Regions from separate parts of the Planococcus versutus genome, predicted to be linked through region 1. Evidence: predicted binding sites of a transcription regulator. Region 1 holds the regulator's gene; each other region holds the start of a gene.
What was found. Region 1 encodes Rex, which represses fermentation and respiration genes when NADH is low (regulators of the CRP and FNR family bind a similar motif). Its sites were predicted from a motif close to TTGTGAAATATTTCACAA; they were not measured.
Positions count from the first base shown of each region.

Region 2: the regulator Rex is predicted to act here: its motif matches at 1,992-2,009, upstream of I858_RS13340 (AtpZ/AtpI family protein).
Region 3: the regulator Rex is predicted to act here: its motif matches at 3,030-3,047, upstream of I858_RS15770 (cytochrome c oxidase subunit II).

Region 1 covers NZ_CP016540.2:515,448-521,335, reverse strand. Annotated here, with positions in the region: gene I858_RS02780 (CPBP family intramembrane glutamic endopeptidase) at 1-623, shown strand, start outside; gene tatC (twin-arginine translocase subunit TatC) at 641-1,411, opposite strand; gene I858_RS02770 (twin-arginine translocase TatA/TatE family subunit) at 1,424-1,618, opposite strand; gene I858_RS02765 (redox-sensing transcriptional repressor Rex) at 1,709-2,341, opposite strand; gene I858_RS02760 (ABC-F family ATP-binding cassette domain-containing protein) at 2,473-4,407, shown strand; gene tsaD (tRNA (adenosine(37)-N6)-threonylcarbamoyltransferase complex transferase subunit TsaD) at 4,785-5,804, opposite strand; gene rimI (ribosomal protein S18-alanine N-acetyltransferase) at 5,797-5,888, opposite strand, start outside.
Region 2 covers NZ_CP016540.2:2,644,808-2,650,695, reverse strand. Annotated here, with positions in the region: gene upp (uracil phosphoribosyltransferase) at 1-321, shown strand, start outside; gene wecB (non-hydrolyzing UDP-N-acetylglucosamine 2-epimerase) at 341-1,471, shown strand; gene I858_RS13340 (AtpZ/AtpI family protein) at 2,161-2,382, shown strand; gene I858_RS13335 (ATP synthase subunit I) at 2,386-2,757, shown strand; gene atpB (F0F1 ATP synthase subunit A) at 2,785-3,495, shown strand; gene atpE (F0F1 ATP synthase subunit C) at 3,553-3,777, shown strand; gene atpF (F0F1 ATP synthase subunit B) at 3,936-4,457, shown strand; gene I858_RS13315 (F0F1 ATP synthase subunit delta) at 4,454-4,984, shown strand; gene atpA (F0F1 ATP synthase subunit alpha) at 5,012-5,888, shown strand, end outside.
Region 3 covers NZ_CP016540.2:3,130,894-3,136,781, forward strand. Annotated here, with positions in the region: gene I858_RS15760 (methyltransferase family protein) at 1-460, opposite strand, end outside; gene I858_RS15765 (b(o/a)3-type cytochrome-c oxidase subunit 1) at 697-2,349, opposite strand; gene I858_RS15770 (cytochrome c oxidase subunit II) at 2,346-2,819, opposite strand; gene I858_RS15780 (Crp/Fnr family transcriptional regulator) at 3,118-3,819, opposite strand; gene I858_RS15785 (universal stress protein) at 4,008-4,472, shown strand; gene I858_RS15790 (murein hydrolase activator EnvC family protein) at 4,824-5,888, shown strand, end outside.

The DNA of each region.
Region 1 (5,888 bases):
GACAAGGTTTGGACCGTGAAGCTGCCAGTGCTGCTACGTCTGGCTGGCTCATTTTTCTGACCATGGGAATTGGCTTTATCTTAACACTTATCGTTGTTTTTCGAGACAAGCGCTTTTTTGATATTTGGAAAGGCAAGAAATCGTCTCCAGTCATGGCCGTTGTTTGGGGCTTTCTTGGTTTCTTGTTATTGCTTATTGGGCAATCGCTTGCTGCTTTAATCGAAATGAACTTTCTTGGCATTGATCCCGGTTCTGAGAATACTGCTTCGTTAGTTACTATTGCCAAAGCAGTACCACTTGCAATCGTTTCTATCGTGCTTTTTGGTCCGATTTTAGAAGAATTGGTTTTCCGCCGTGTGTTATTTGGCTCTTTAAATCAAACGACCAACTTCTTTTTCGCAACTGCCGTCAGTGCCTTAGTGTTTGCATTGATTCATTTTGATTTTACGCATTTGTTGTTGTATTTCACGACCGGCTTTATCTTAGCGTTTTTATACCAAAAAACGAAAAGCATCATCACCCCTATCATTGCCCATATTTGTTTGAACAGTTATGTCATGCTTATTCAACTCAATATGGACAAGATCATGGAATTCCAAAAACAAATGGAAAATTTACAGTAAAAAAAGCCTTCTCCGAATCAATTCGGTGGAAGGCTTTCTTGTTGTTCTTCAATAGCTTGTTGTTGCTCGGCTTTTAAAAATTTTCGATACCCCACTTTGGCAATAAGTACACTAAATTCGTACAGTATGATTAGCGGCAATGTCACAATCATATGCGAGACAATATCAGGCGGCGTGATAAACGCTGCGATGATCACTAATCCCAGATAAGCATACTTGCGGTATTTTGTCATCAGCATCGGTGTGATAATTCCGAGTCTCGTTAAAAACAACATGACGACCGGCAGTTGGAATATCAAGCCGAATGGCAACGTGATTTGGAACAAGAATTGGAAGTACTCATTTATGCCTATGGTTTCTTGTATGTCCATATTATCGGAAATGGTTAACATAAATCCGATGACGTATGGAAACAAGATCAAATACGCAAATGCAATGCCCCCTAAAAATAACAATACCGAAAACGGAATGTAACTTAATGTCGCTCTCCGCTCTTTATCGAGAAGACCTGGACTGATAAACGCCCAAAACTGGTACATGATGAGGGGTGATGTCATGATTAATGCTAAAATCATTGTCACTTGCATAAAAATCTTTAACGGATCTGTAATTTTAAACGCATTCAAGGTAAGATTTTTAGCTTCTTCTGTATACTGCAAATACTGAATCAGCGGTTGCGCAAGGAAAAAGCTAATAATAAGTGCTAATACAAAGAAAACGACTAGAATGGTCAGTCGTTTTCTAAGTTCTCCTATATGTTCAATTAATGTCATATCTTGTTCTGGCATTAGACAAACATCCTATCGTATTTCTTTGTGCTCTTCTTTCTTTTTCAACTCTACTTTATCGTCGTCATCGTCTACAAGTCCTTTTGTAGCGTTCTTGAACTCACGCAAAGACGAACCAAACGCTTTTCCAAGTTCCGGTAATTTTTTTGGACCGAAAACAAGTAAAGCAACAACCCCGATAATGATGATACTCATTGGACCTGGCATACGTTGCACCTCCTGTATTATGGCTCTATTTTACATCATTTAAATAGGTTTGGCTATTTCCAAAGGCCTTGAAAATGTGAAGTTTTTAAGTCATTGTTGCTTGATTTGGTAGATCAAGGTTTGCAACTCAACTGACAAATCGATGGTCTGAACACGAATATGGTCAGGCACCGATATTCGTACCGGTGTGAAATTTAAGATCCCTTTAATATCAGTTTTTGCTAAACGATCTGTTACTTCTTGTGCAGAGCGTGATGGTACCGTCAAAATAACCAACTCGATCCCGTATTCATTAATTTTTTCTTCAATTTTATCAGGATGATACGTATCAATATCGTTAATCTTTTCGCCTTTTTCCGGACTGTTCGAATCAAATGCAACGATAATTTTGGTGTTGTGGTTACGATGAAAATTATACTTTAAAAATGCGCTTCCTAAACCCCCGACACCAATCAACGCAACATTGGTCGCTTCATCTTGGTCTAATGTTTTTCGAAAAAACAACAACAATTCTTGAACATCATAGCCATAACCCTTTTTTCCAAGAGCTCCTAAATGAGAAAAATCACGTCGGATGGTAGCAGAATCAATTTTCATCGCTTCGCTTAATTCTTGCGAGGAAATGCGTTTTTGTCCGGCATTCTCGAAATTTTGAAGAAAGCGATAATAGAGTGGCAGCCTTTTGGTCGTAGCTTGGGGAATTTTAGATGTCTCGTGTAACATACCTTTTGCATCCTCCTGAGGTGTTGTCAAATCGCTTTCATCTTACAGTAGGAGGCTTGATATGTAAAGACTTGTGTAATTGCGAACAACCGCTCTATCGGCTACACTTAAAGAGAATAGAGGTGACCTACATGATTGTTTTACAAGTAAACCAAGTCTATAAATCATTTGGTGCAGAAGAGATTCTCTCAGGCGTCAAATTGGAAGTGCAACACCGCGACCGCGTAGCATTAGTAGGCCGCAACGGTTCAGGAAAATCGACATTATTGAAAATCATAGCAGGAGAGATATCTTACAACAGCGGCGACATTAGCATGCCGAAGGATTTGACAATCGGTTATTTAGAGCAACAAAGCAACTTGGAATCTGACGCGACCATTTGGGATGAAATGATGACAATTTTTCATCAATTTCGTGAACAAGAAGCAAAGCTTCGTCATTTAGAAGCACAAATGGCCAATCCAGCTGTTTACAACAACTCAGAAGAAAACGACAAAGTGATGAAAGAATACGATTCTCTACAACATGACTTTAAAGATGCCGGTGGTTATCAGTACGAATCCGATACACGCGCCATTCTTCACGGCATGAAATTTTTTCCGGAAGACTACGACAAAAAAGTAACGTCGTTATCAGGTGGTCAGAAAACACGGCTGATGCTAGCAAAGCATTTACTTAGCAAGCCGGAGCTGTTAATTCTCGATGAGCCGACCAACCATTTAGACATTGAAACTTTAAGCTGGTTGGAAACCTTTTTGAAGAACTACCCCGGTGCGTTACTCATTGTTTCTCATGATCGTTATTTCCTCGACCAAGTCGTGACCATGGTATACGAAGTGTCTCGCCACCGCGTAAAAAAGTACAACGGCAATTACAGCCGGTATTTAGATGAAAAAGCCAAACAATACGAACTCGATCAAAAGCAATTTGAAAAACAACAAGGTGAAAAAGCCAAACTCGAAGATTATGTGCAACGCAACTTAGCGCGTGCTTCGACCACCAAAATGGCACAGAGCCGAAGAAAGACTTTGCAAAAAACCGATTGGATGGAAGTCCCCGATGGCAACGAAAAATCCGCGAGTTTTGGCTTTACGATTGCTAAACAAAGTGGCAACGATGTGTTAAACGTTCAATCATTAGCGATTGGCTATAGTGCAGAACCTGTCTCGAAAGACATTTCCTTGAAACTATACCGCCAAGACAGCTTAGCACTCGTTGGACCGAACGGTGTTGGCAAATCGACTTTATTGAAAACCATCATCAAAGAACTGCAGCCACTTGAAGGCGACGTTCACTACGGAACAGGTATTCAGTTTGGTTACTATGATCAAGAACAAGCCAATTTGAAAGGCAACAAACTCGTGTTAAACGAGTTATGGGACGATTACCCATTGATCAATGAAAAAGACATCCGTGGCATCTTGGGACGCTTTTTATTTACTGGCGACGATGTGTTAAAGCCAGTATCTACGTTATCAGGTGGTGAAAAAGCGCGTGTGGCTTTAGCAAAATTGATGATGCAAAAAGCCAATGTCCTGTTACTTGATGAACCGACCAACCATTTGGACCTCGATAGTAAAGAAGTATTGGAAAATGCCTTGTTGGATTATCCCGGCACTTTGCTTTTCGTGTCGCATGATCGCTATTTCATGAACCGCATTGCTACTAAAGTGGTTGAACTCACACAAGACGGCACTTCGGAGTATTTGGGTGATTATGATTACTACGTAGAGAAAAAACTAGAAATTGCTGAACTCAAAGCATTAGATGAAATGGGTCAAGTGACCGAAGTTAAAGCTACTGCATCGACATCCACTTCACAAATTGATAAGGAAGCAAAAAAACTCGAACGCCAGTTGCTTCGTCAATCTGAAGAAGTAGAGCAATCTATGGAGAAATTGGATATGCAAATCGCAGAAATCGAAGAACAATTATGCCAACCTGAAATATTCCAAGATCACGAGCTTGTATTGCCTCTTCAAAACGAACTCGAAGAGCTAAAATCGACTCACGAACTAGTGATGACACAATGGCTCGAAATCCAAGAAAAACTCGAACAAATTTAACCCAAACCAGCTAATTGATTAGCTGGTTTTTTGATTACTATATATAGGTCAATAGCGATTAACCAACTTTTTATTTCCACAGATTTCTCCACATCTTCGGGGTTGTCTTATCAACTGTCAACAGGCTTTTGCACATTATCCACAAAAAGAAGAAATGTTATCCACATGTTTTTCCACTCTTCCTTACACAATATATAGAAAAACCTCATTTTATCCTCTAGTTATGAACAAGTTACTAACAAATTGTGCATAAGTACAAATGTTCTCTATTGACAGAACGATGATCTCCATTTTGGCAAAGTCTGAATGTTACGATAAAAAAACGAGTAGTTTCAACCATTTCAGTCTTTCTGAAATGATGAAATTACTCGTTTTTATTAAATCCATGATGTTAACTGCATACCAGGTCGACCATTCATCGCTAGAGTACCAAAAAGACCTTTTTCGTACATGATGGTTCCAGCTGCTGCGATCATTGCGGCATTATCTGTGCACAGCGGCAATGAGGGAATGTAGAAAGGTATTTCTTTTTCTTGAAATGCAGCTTTTAATGACGTTCTAAGTCCTTTATTCGCTGCAACGCCGCCTGCCGCAATTACTTGACGAACGTTGTATTCGCTCGCTGCCCGAACGGTTTTTCCTGTTACTACCTCAACCACACTGTTTTGAAAGCCAGCTGCAACGTGTTCAGGCACTACTGTCTCGCCGCGCTGCACAGCATTGTGCATATAGTTAAGCACAGAAGATTTTAATCCACTAAAACTAAAATCGTAAGATCCTTCTTCCAACCAAACTCGAGGGAACTTGATAGCATCATCACTCGCATGCGCCAATCGGTCAATATGTGGCCCTCCTGGATACGGCAATTCTAACGTACGTGCGACTTTATCATAAGCCTCTCCCGCTGCATCGTCGCGCGTTTCCCCAATCACCGTGAAATCACCGTGCGCTTTCATATAGATCAATTCTGTGTGACCCCCTGAAATCACCAAGGCTAAAAGCGGAAACTCCATTTCCTGTTCTAAGCGATTGGCATAAATATGTCCCGCAATATGATGAACACCTACAAGTGGCAATTGATGTGCAAACGCAAATGCTTTTGCTGCATTGACACCAATTAACAATGCTCCGACCAATCCTGGGCCTTCTGTTACCGCTACTGCATTTAATTGATGTGGCTTCATATTGGCTAATTGTAATGCCTCTTCGATCACCAACGTAATTTGTTCCACGTGATGACGAGATGCAATTTCAGGTACAACACCACCAAATCGTTTATGGCTTTCAATTTGAGAAGCTACTACATTTGAAATGATTTCGGTTCCATTTTTTACGATAGAAGCCGCTGTTTCATCACAGCTTGTCTCAATTCCTAATATATACGTATCGTTATTCATCAAAGTTCACCCACATAACTATAGCATCTTCGTAATTATCCGTATAATACCGCTTACGAATGCCACCATTTTTAAAGCCTAGCT
Region 2 (5,888 bases), 1.1 Mb from region 1:
CGTGACCCAGTCACGTTACAGCCAGTCGAATATTATTTGAAATTGCCTTCCGATGTTGAAGAGCGTGAATTTATTGTAGTTGATCCAATGCTTGCTACAGGCGGATCAGCAATCGAAGCAGTTAACTCGATGAAAAAAAGAGGCGCTAAAAAAATTCGATTCATGTGTATCATTGCAGCTCCAGAAGGTGTAGAGGCTCTACAAGCAGCGCATCCTGATGTCGATATCTTTATTGCCGCTTTAGATGAAAAGTTAAACGAAAAAGGATATATCGTTCCAGGTCTTGGAGATGCTGGCGATCGGTTATTTGGGACAAAATAAGAGAGTGAGGTAAATCAGCTTGACGAAAAAATGGAAAGTAATGACGATATTTGGTACACGACCAGAAGCCATCAAAATGGCACCACTTGTGTTAGAACTTCAAAAACATCCGGACACGATTGAACCATTGGTGACTGTTACGGCACAGCATAGAGAAATGCTGGATCAAGTGTTAGAGACATTCAAAATTACGCCTGATTTTGATTTGAACATCATGAAGGAACGTCAAACGTTGACGGATGTGACCATGCGCGCTATGCAAGGACTCGATACTATTATGAAAGAAGCAAAACCAGATATCGTTTTGGTACATGGGGATACGTCAACAACTTTTGCTGCGAGTCTTGCTGCTTTTTACAATCATGTAGCCATCGGTCACGTCGAAGCGGGCTTACGTACGCACAACAAGTACTCGCCTTATCCTGAAGAGATGAACCGTCAATTGACGGGAGTCATGGCAGATATTCATTTTTCACCAACTGAAAAATCAGCTCAAAATTTGCTTGATGAAAACAAAAAAGCCGAAACGATTTACATTACAGGCAATACAGCGATTGATGCACTTCAAACAACAGTTCGTGAAACGTATTCGCATCCGATTTTAGAGAAAATCGGTACCGATCGAATGATTTTGCTGACAGCGCATCGTCGTGAAAATCTAGGACAGCCAATGCGCAATATGTTCCGTGCGATTAAACGCTTGATCGAAGAGCACGATGACATTCAAGTGGTTTATCCAGTTCATATGAATCCAGCTGTCCGTGAAGTTGCAGACGAAGTATTAGGTCGCGATCCGCGCATTCATTTAATTGAACCGCTAGAAGTTCTCGATTTCCATAACTTTGCTGCGCGTTCATTCTTTATTTTGACCGATTCGGGCGGAATTCAAGAAGAAGCGCCTTCGCTGGGGAAACCGGTACTCGTTTTGCGTGATACGACAGAGCGTCCTGAAGGAATTACTGCAGGAACGTTGAAGCTTGCGGGAACCGATGAAGAAACGATTTATACGTTGGCGAAAGAGTTGCTAACAGATGAAGATGCATATACAGCGATGTCCCAAGCATCCAATCCGTACGGAGATGGCAAAGCATCTGAACGAATTGTTGAAGCGCTGCATGCGTATTTTTTAAAGTTGCAGAAGAGTGAGTGATTTACTTACTTTGCGAGATGTAAGTCACTCTGGCTGTGCGGCAAAAAACGCCGCTTCGCCAGATCGTCTTACACCTGTCAGAGCTAAACAGGCACTTTCACTTTTCGGGTTGTCTAGTTGCACCGGCCAGCTCCTCGGGGTCTTAAGTCAGCCTGGCTGTGCGACTGAAAAAACGCCGCTTCGCCATTCTGCCTTAAGCCCGTCGGAGCTATAATGGCCGATTTCACTTTTCGGGTTGTCTAGTTGCAAGTGCCTAGCTCTTCGGGATGTAAGTCACTCTGGCTGTGCGGCAAAAAACGCCGCTTCGCCAGATCGTCTTACACCTGTCAGAGCTAAACAGGCACTTTCACTTTTCGGGTTGTCTAGTTGCACCGGCCAGCTCCTCGGGGTCTTAAGTCAGCCTGGCTGTGCGACTGAAAAAACGCCGCTTCGCCATTCTGCCTTAAGCCCGTCGGAGCTATAATGGCCGATTTCACTTTTCTAATTAAAATTTGTCGACAATATGTCGGAGAAAAATCGCTTGTGAAGTTTTTCACTTCTACTAATTGACATGATTTTACCCCTAATGTATGCTTACAAAGGGTATGCATGAGAAGGTTTTCTTACATAGATTATGTGATTTGGAAGCCTGATGCGACTGCTCTTTTTTAGAGCGTAATGTCAAATCAACGAAGTTCGAGGGGGTTATCATGCGCCCAACAAAAAGTCCCTTACAAGCGATGGCCATTTATAGTGCCATCCTGACACAACTTGTCGGGTCCGTTCTCATCGGTATTTTCACTGGAAAGTGGCTCGATGAAAGGATCGGAACCGCACCGTTTTTTATGATCATTTGCCTTTTCATGGGCATCACTGTCGGTGTTTGGGCAATGCTTCAGACTGTCCGCAAATTCGAATCAGGAGACATGTAGAAAATGGAAGGACTTAGGGAGATATACACAAGACTGAAAAAGATGATTTTCTTCATCTTGGCGTTCTACGTTATTGGTTGGGGGTTTACTCCTTATCAAGAGGTGTTCTTAGGTCTCATCATCGGAACTTTGTTCGGCATTTACAATATGTGGATTTTGGTTCGGCGGATGGAGAAATTCGATCGTGCGGTGGCAGAAGGCTCGAAAGTTCGTTCTCTTGGAACGGCATTACGGTTTGCATCAGGTGTTGCAGCTGTCGCGATTGCGATTTTGTTCGCAGAGCACGTTCACTTGGTCAGTACAGTAATAGGGTTGATGGTCCCTTATGCTCTGTTATTAACAGAGCGGATTGTTTATCACGTGAAACACCATTAACAATGTGGAAAGAGAGGTGAAACTATCGTGGATCACAGCGCTCCTATGCTTAAGGTGCTCGGGATCTGGTTCAACCTATCAAACGTTATGATGCTCCTTGTAGCCGCTCTTATCGTTTTCCTAATTGCTTTTATCTCCACACGTAATTTGCAACTCAAACCAACAGGTATGCAAAACTTCATGGAATGGATCATGGATTTCGTTAAAGGGATTATTAAAAGCAATATGGACTGGAAAGATGGTGGCCGATTCCACGTTCTTGGAATCACCCTGATCATGTTCATTTTTGTATCGAACATGTTAGGGCTTCCATTTTCAATAGTTGTCTACGGGGAACTTTGGTGGAAATCACCAACAGCTGATCCAACGGTAACGATGACATTAGCCGCAATGGTGCTTATCTTAAGCCATTACTATGGTATTAAGTTAAAAGGGTTCAAATCATATGCCGGAGGCTACACCAAGCCGATGAAATTCTTGTTCCCATTAAACATCATTGAGGAATTTGCAAATACGCTGACACTCGGTCTGCGTCTTTACGGGAACATCTATGCGGGGGAAATCTTGCTGACTTTGTTAGCAGGCCTCGCATCAGCAGGTGCATTTGGATTCGCATCCGCAATCGTGCCGATGATGGCATGGCAAGGATTCTCGATTTTTATCGGGGCAATCCAAGCGTTTATTTTCGTTATGTTAACGATGGTCTACATGTCGCATAAAGTTGCCGACGATCATTAAGTATAAAACCGCTCATCGAGCAAAAAAAAACAACTATCCTGAGGAGGACATATCACAATGACAGGTTCATTAGGTTTATTAGCAGCAGCAATCGCAGTAGGTTTAGCAGCACTAGGTGCAGGTATTGGTAACGGTCTTATCGTTTCAAAAACAGTTGAAGGTATCGCTCGCCAACCAGAAGCACGTGGCGTATTACAAACAACTATGTTTATCGGTGTTGCATTGGTTGAAGCATTGCCAATCATCGCTGTAGTTATCGCGTTCATCGTTATGAACCAATAGCATTTCTATGCAAAAGTTAAATGGTGGGGATGCTTCGACACGGTTTTCACCATTTAAACTTGTAGCAACTATTTTTTTAGAACACAAATAATGACAATAAAAGATTTTACGATATAGAAGAAATTGCATTTTAGGCTCTTGAAGGGAGTGAAACAATCGTGTTTTTTGATCACCTCGTACTCGGTGCAACCGGGGAGTTTTTAAATATTGGAGACATTCTCGCAACATTTGTCATCTTCATTTTGCTCATGTTGCTATTGAAGAAATTCGCATGGGGTCCTTTGATGGGCGTAATGCAGCAACGTGAAGATTTGATTAAAAGTGAGATCGAAACTGCTGAAAACAGCCGTCTAGAATCACACAAATTGCTTGAAGAACAGCGCAGCCTTCTTAAAGATGCGCGTACACAAGCACAAGAAATCGTTGAAAACGCTAAAAAGCAAGGCGAAGTTTCGCGTGAGGAAATCATTACAACAGCACGTGCTGAATCTGGTCGCATGAAAGAAGCAGCAGTTCAGGAAATTGCTAACGAAAGAGATAAAGCGATTTCAGCTGTTCGTGAAGAAGTTGTGGCATTGTCATTACTTGCTGCTACGAAAGTGCTTGAAAAAGAAATCTCTGAGGAAGACAACCGTCAGTTGATTAACGAAACGATTGCGAAGGCAGGCGAAGTTCAGTGAGCCAAGTTTCAGAACGCTACGCTTTAGCATTGTTCCAAGTTGCTCAAAAGCATGATTTGTCTTTGGCTATTGAACAAGATTTGCGTGAAGTGAAAAAAGTCTTCGACATGACTCCGGAACTTTACAACTTGATTGTTTCTCCAAAACTATCAGCTGATAAACGAACAAATTTAATCAATCAAGTGTTTAATGGCGCAAATCCGTTTGTTGTCAACACACTTCAACTAATGGCAGAGCGCAAACGATTGAACGAAGTTGGCTCTATGGCTGATGAGTTTGTGGCTTTGTCTAATACAGCACAAGGAATTGAAGATGCAATAGTTTATTCTACACGTCCATTGACTGAAGAAGAACGCGCATCTGTCTCTTCTGTATTCGCTAAAAAAATGGGTAAACAATCGTTACGAATTGAAAACATTCTCGATCCGTCGTTACTCGGTGGGTTGCGTATTCAAATCGGAAATCGCATTTATGACAGCAGCGTGAGCACGAAAATGGCACGTCTAAAACGTCAATTAATCGGTTAATTATGAAATTATGAGAGGGTGACATACATGAGCATCAAAGCTGAAGAAATCAGCGGTCTGATTAAACAACAGATTGAAAATTATCAATCAGAGATGAAAGTTGACGACGTTGGTACAGTAATTACCATTGGTGATGGTATCGCGCGCGCTCATGGCCTCGACAATGTCATGGCTGGAGAACTTGTAGAGTTCGCAACTGGTGCTATTGGTATGGCGCAAAACTTGGAAGCCAACAACGTTGGTATCATTATCCTTGGTCCATACACAGACATCAAAGAAGGCGATGAAGTACGTCGAACTGGCCGTATTATGGAAGTACCAGTAGGACATGAACTTATCGGACGTGTAGTAAATCCACTTGGAGAGCCTGTTGACGGTCTTGGCCCAATCAACACGACAAAAACGCGTCCAATTGAAAGCCCTGCACAAGGCGTTATGGCCCGGAAATCGGTTCATGAGCCACTTCAAACAGGAATTAAAGCGATTGATGCACTTGTACCAATCGGTCGTGGACAACGTGAATTGATCATCGGTGACCGCCAGACGGGTAAAACTTCTGTCGCTATCGATACGATTTTAAACCAAGCTGGCGAAGATATGATTTGTATCTATGTGGCAATTGGACAAAAAGAATCTACTGTTCGTAACGTAGTAGAAACTTTCCGTAAAAACGGAGCTCTTGATTACACAATCGTTGTAACGGCTTCAGCTTCACAACCTGCTCCTTTGCTGTACTTGGCTCCTTACGCTGGTATTACAATGGCTGAAGAATTCATGTTTGAAGGCAAACATGTGTTGATCGTCTATGATGATCTAACAAAACAAGCATCTGCTTACCGCGAACTTTCACTATTGCTTCGTCGTCCACCAGGCCGTGAAGCTTATCCAGGTGACGTTTTCTACT
Region 3 (5,888 bases), 630 kb from region 1:
GTTGAAGCAATGCCCAAATCATACCGGTGCCCCCCACAATGGCTGCAATGATACTACTAAAGAATAGCGCCATACCAATCGTGATTAAAAACAAACCGGTATAAAGCGGATGTCTTAGTTTGCGGTATGGACCCGTACTCACGATTTCATCGCCTTCACGAACTGTAACGTAACGTGTGAATTGTGATTTTAAATGAATAATTCCCCAAAAGCGTAAAAACACACCCGTGGCAAGAAGGATGATGCCTATTACTTGTCCGAGCCATGCGATCAATTCAAATGATTTGAGCTCTTGCAACACAAATCCTAGTAAAATTGTTCCGATTAGCACACCAAAAATCATCATAAAAGTACGTTTTTCTAACGAATCGCCTTGTCCAACCCCACGATTGCGAAAAATCAAAAATTCACTGAGCCAAAATATACTAATTGCTGTAAAAATCCATTCCATCACCGTCATCGCATAAGCCCCAACTTCCTAACTCTTTCTTTCCAATATATAGAACACTTTCGCATAAGACAATAAAGACTGCTCAAAAGCATAAAAAAGACAGTTAGGAAATCATTTATCTCGATTTCCTAACTGTCTTCTATAATTACTCTTCTTCTATAGAAGATACTTCTACGATCATCGCGGTAAACGCGATAAACACAACCATCAATGATAAAACCATTGTGAACATTGTTCTTCAACTCCTACCACGTTTTGAATCCTTCTGAGCCTGGCGGTGCATGTTGAATCATATGTGTTAGCGGAATTGCATAGGCAAGTGCAATGAGTGCTAAAGCAAGACCAATCCAAATCCACCAATTCTCTAACCATTTCGGCGTATTGCTCATATCACTTTCAGCCAACGGAAAATCGACCATATCTTTCGCTTCAACAGCTTTGGGTGAAAGGAACATCGTCATGATAACGATGTAAATCAAAATCATTGCCGACATAAACAAAATGCTGCCGCCAATTGCCATTGTGACGTGATTGGTTAAAATACCATCAAACCATTCTGCTGAAGAGGGATGATTGTTATAACTAGAGTAAGCAGTTCTTCTTGGTGCTCCGAGAAGACCTAATAGATGCTGCGCTGTCGACATTAATAGCATCCCGATAGACCACGTAATAATTTGCACCAGTCCTAGAACTTTCATAGATTTAGTAAATTTCCGACCTGTTAAATAGGGGATCAGCCAAAAGGTTACGCCCATAAATGTCATCGCTACTGGCGTTCCTACAGTAATATGGAAATGTCCAACAATCCATAACGTATTATGAACCACTTCGTTTAACTGAAAACTCGCATTGATAATCCCGCCTGCTCCACCTGGAATAAAGAACAGCATGGCGATAAAAATAGACGTAAAGCGAATATCTTTCCAAGGCAATTTCGTAAACCAACCGAAAAGACCTTTGCCGCCGTTTTTACGACCTGCAATTTCAAATGTTGCAAACATCGAGAATGCCGTCATCAATGATGGAACGATGACCATAAATGTTAAAACAACCTGAAGAAATTTCCAAAAATTCGAGATACCCGGTTCTGTCAGCTGGTGGTGAAAACCAACCGGAATTGAAAACAAGATAAACAAAACGAAAGACATACGTGCCAGTGAATCACTAAAAACTTTTACACCTAACAGTTTTGGTACAATCACGTACCAAGCCATATAGGCTGGCAGCAACCAAAAGTAAACGAGAGGATGACCAAAATACCAAAACAATGAGCGACTGAGTTCGACATCAATCGTATCGGTCCATCCAAATGCCCACGGAATGTATTGAAACAGAACCGTCGCTACAACTCCAAGACATGCAATGATCCACATGATAATGGTTGTAATGGTCATAAAAGCAAACAACGGACTTAACTGCCCTTTGTGATTTTTACGCCATACACGGTAATGCCCCACCAACGCAAAACTACTAATCCATGTTCCAATAATCACTAACGCAAGTCCGACATAGAAAAAGCCACTTGCTTTTAAAGGTGCATAAAAGGTATACATGACAGAAGCTTGTCCAGAAATGATCATAGCCGTTGCCATAACAGTCCCAAGCAAGGTCACCCAAAAACCAATCCAAGAAAACAAGCGAACTTTAGGTCCAAAGCTACCTAAACTCTTACTCATTCCTGTAATAAAGAAACCAAAAATAAAAAATGTCGTATAGATAAGTGCGAGCAAGACACCGTGTGCCGTTAAGATTTGGTAATAATCCAACCAAGCAGGCAATTGAAGTGCGTCATTGCGGATAAATACTTGAAGTAGTCCACATAAAGTCCCGATTAAAAATGCAGTATAGGCGACACCGATATTCCATAAAGCAATTTTGCGATCTTGCAAAGCAATCATTCTTCATACACCTCTATTTCTGTATACATCATATGGTGACCTGTCCCACAGTATTCATTGCAAAGAATCAAATACGTACCGGGCTTTTCAAACGTATACGATTTTGTCGTAATGCGACCTGGAACGACCATCATATTGACTTTCGTGTTATCAATCGTAAAACTATGAACTACATCCGTACTGGTAACTTTAAAAACGACTTCTTTGCCTACCGGAACTTTCAATTCAGGTGCTGTGTACCCAAAAGCCATTGCCACAATGGTTGCTTGATATGTATCGTCATCTAATTGCGTGACTCCCGGATTGTCAAACGGTGCTGTTTCGTTCACTTTTTTAGGGTCAATGGTTTCCATCCCTCCAGCAGGTGTATGATTCTGAGAAAACGCGCTCACTCCCACTACACTTAAGAATATAATTAGAGATATAACCCCTAAAGTTAGCCAAATTTTTTCGTATTTATGAAGATGCATTTTAACCTACTCCTTTCGTTCTGTCTTAACGAGCTACATATAATAAATATACAGCGACCCACATGACCACAATGACGAGTCCCACTATAAGAACACTTACAAAAGTACCTTTTAGATTGACCTCTGGCTCTGACTTTTTCTGACTCATTCGCTATCACCTCTTATTCTTATCAGCTTTACTTTTAGCCTATGCTATCTCTAGGTGTCACACTGTGACATTTATCACAATCACCTCTTTTTTTTATTAATTAGGCAAATTTAAGTCAAAAAAAAGCCTGCCCAGTGGCAAGCTTTTCAATCAATCAATTTTACATAAGTAAACCGGACAGTTTTCACAATTTGTTTCGGTTTTTAAATAACCCAGATTATGCACTAGTATTTTTCCTTCATCTACACTTAAAATGTCTTTTTTCTTCAAATCGGCTAACATACGGTTAACCACTTCTCTTGTCATTCCGCAAAAGTTGGCAAGATCTTGGTTTGTTAATACCATATCAATCAAAATTCCTTTTTCTTTTTCGATGCCATAACTGTTTGACAGACGAATTAAAGTTGAATACAGAGCTCCTTTTTTGCCATGAAGTAGCAAATCCCGGAATTTTGTTTGCGTTTTTTGTTGATCAATTCCCATCCACTTCATAAATGCTATGGCTAAGCGACCATTCGACTGCATCGCTTCTTCTAAATCTTTTATAGAAATTTGAAGATACACAGCATCTTCTATCGCACGTGCATCTAACACATATTTAGAGGCATCGGAAAAAATAGTTACTTCTCCTACTAATTGACCTGGTCCACAGATCTTAAGCGTCAATTCACGACCATCGGGTGTTACTTTTTCAATCCTGATTTTGCCTGACCGAATGATTGAAATTCCTTCAGTCAGATCTCCTTCACGAAATAAAAAATCCCCTTTTTTTATTTCTTTTACTTGGTGGCAGACGGACAATAATTCGTCGATGCCTGTTAATGCGTCGGTGTTTCTCATATTAGATTTCAAAATCTCATCTACCTCCCATATCGCATTACGAATCCATCAATTTAGTTTATTTTATCACGAATTCTCTTATGAATTTTATAAACTTTCACTTGGTAGACACTGTATGGTGAAGAAGCTGCACTAGTTAAGAAGGAATTCAAGCTACAAATGGCGAATGAGTACTAGTAAGAAACAAGGAGGAATGCAAAATGACGTTAAAATATTCCACTATTCTCGTAGCAGTCGATGGTTCTAAAGAATCTGAATTAGCATTTAATAAAGGTGTATCCGCTGCTACACGAAATAATGCCTCATTGTATCTTGTCCACATTATTGACAATCGTTCATTTGGCTCAATTGACGCTTACGACCGCACAATTGCAGATCGTACAAAGAAAACATCTGAAGAGTTACTAGATGGTTTTAAAGAACAAGCTCTTGCTGCTGGTGTAGAAAAAGTAGAAGTGATCGTTGAATATGGAGTGCCAAAAATCGTTATTCCAAAAGAACTCGCACCTAAGCTAAATGTCGATGTGATCATTTGTGGCGCAACTGGATTAAATGCGGCTGAACGTTTTGTCATGGGGAGTGTTTCCGAACGAATTGTTCGCACGGCTAAATGCGATGTCCTCGTTGTTCGTCGAGACCCAACTGATGTATTAGCAGACGCTTAAGTAAAAGTCTTTCCTTTTCTAATAGGAAAGGCTTTTTTATTTTGTTGAAATCCTTCTATATTTTCTCTAGTAAAATTTTATGTTACATTTAAAACATTTGTCTTTTAACGTTTTTCACTAAACCGTCATATTCTTATCAAAATTACGCATTTACTTGCTATTTTGCTCTGTTTTGTCATTTTAGATTTCTAATTGATAACAAACTGTAACAATAAATAGGTTTATCTGATGGTACAATGATTTTGCTGGATTTTTCCTAAGGATTTCAAATTTAAGGAACAGCATCATGATAACAGAATTTTTTCAACATAACTTATAGATGAGTCACGGATATGAAAGGGGATCAACAGTTTGAATAGAACATCAAAATTTCTAACAGTCGTTTTATCTTCTGTATTGGCTTTAACTATGTTTTTGCCTTCCGCAAATGCTGATACATTAACCGACTTACAGAAACAAAAACAAGAAGTTCAACAAAAGCAAAGTGAATTAAACTCCGGCATCCAACAAAAAGCTGGTGAGATTTCTCAGAACCAAACCACACTTGAGAAAATCATCGCAAAAATTCGCGAGTTGGATAATCAAATCATCGAAACACAAACTGAAATTGATGTTGCTCAAGCCGAAATCGATCAAACAAAAGTGGAAATCGATAAATTGAGAAAATCAATTGAAGAACTTGAACGAAAAATCGCAGAACGCGAAGAACTTCTAAAAGAACGTGCACGCGCTATTCAATTAAGTGGTGGATCAGTAGACTACATAGATGTACTTTTGGGTGCAAATAGTTTTGTTGATTTTATTGATCGCTTTTCAGCAGTCAACATCTTAATCGAAGCAGATCGTGAAATTATGCGTGAGCAGGCAGCTGACAAAAAATTGCTTGCCGAGCAAAAAGCGGAAGTAGAAACAAAATTGGCCGAGCAAGAAGCTGCTAAAGCTACATTGGTTCAATTGAAAAATTCATTAGATGCTCAGAAAAACGAGCAAACTCAACTTGAAAAAGAGTTAAAAACTGAACAACAACGTCTAGCTAAAGATAAGTCAGCACTTGAATCAGAACACAACAAAACTATGAACATTAGTGCAGAACTTGAGAAAAAAATTGGCGCAGAGCAAGCGCGTCTTGCAGAAGTCGCACGTAAAGCTGAAGAAGCGCGTTTGGCTAAAGAAGCCGCTGCACGTAAAGCTGAAGCTCAGCGTCAAGCCGCTGCACAAGCTGAAGCAAATGCTGCACAAGCAGCATCAGCAAAAGCCACTGCAGCTTCTAATGCTGCATCAGCTGCATCAGTTGCATCAGTTGCATCAACACCAGCCAAAGCACCTGTACAAGCTGTAGCTTCTAATGCAGGTAGTTCAACATTCATTTTGCCTGCTTCTGGACGCTTTACTTCTGGCTTTGGTGGACGTGACATT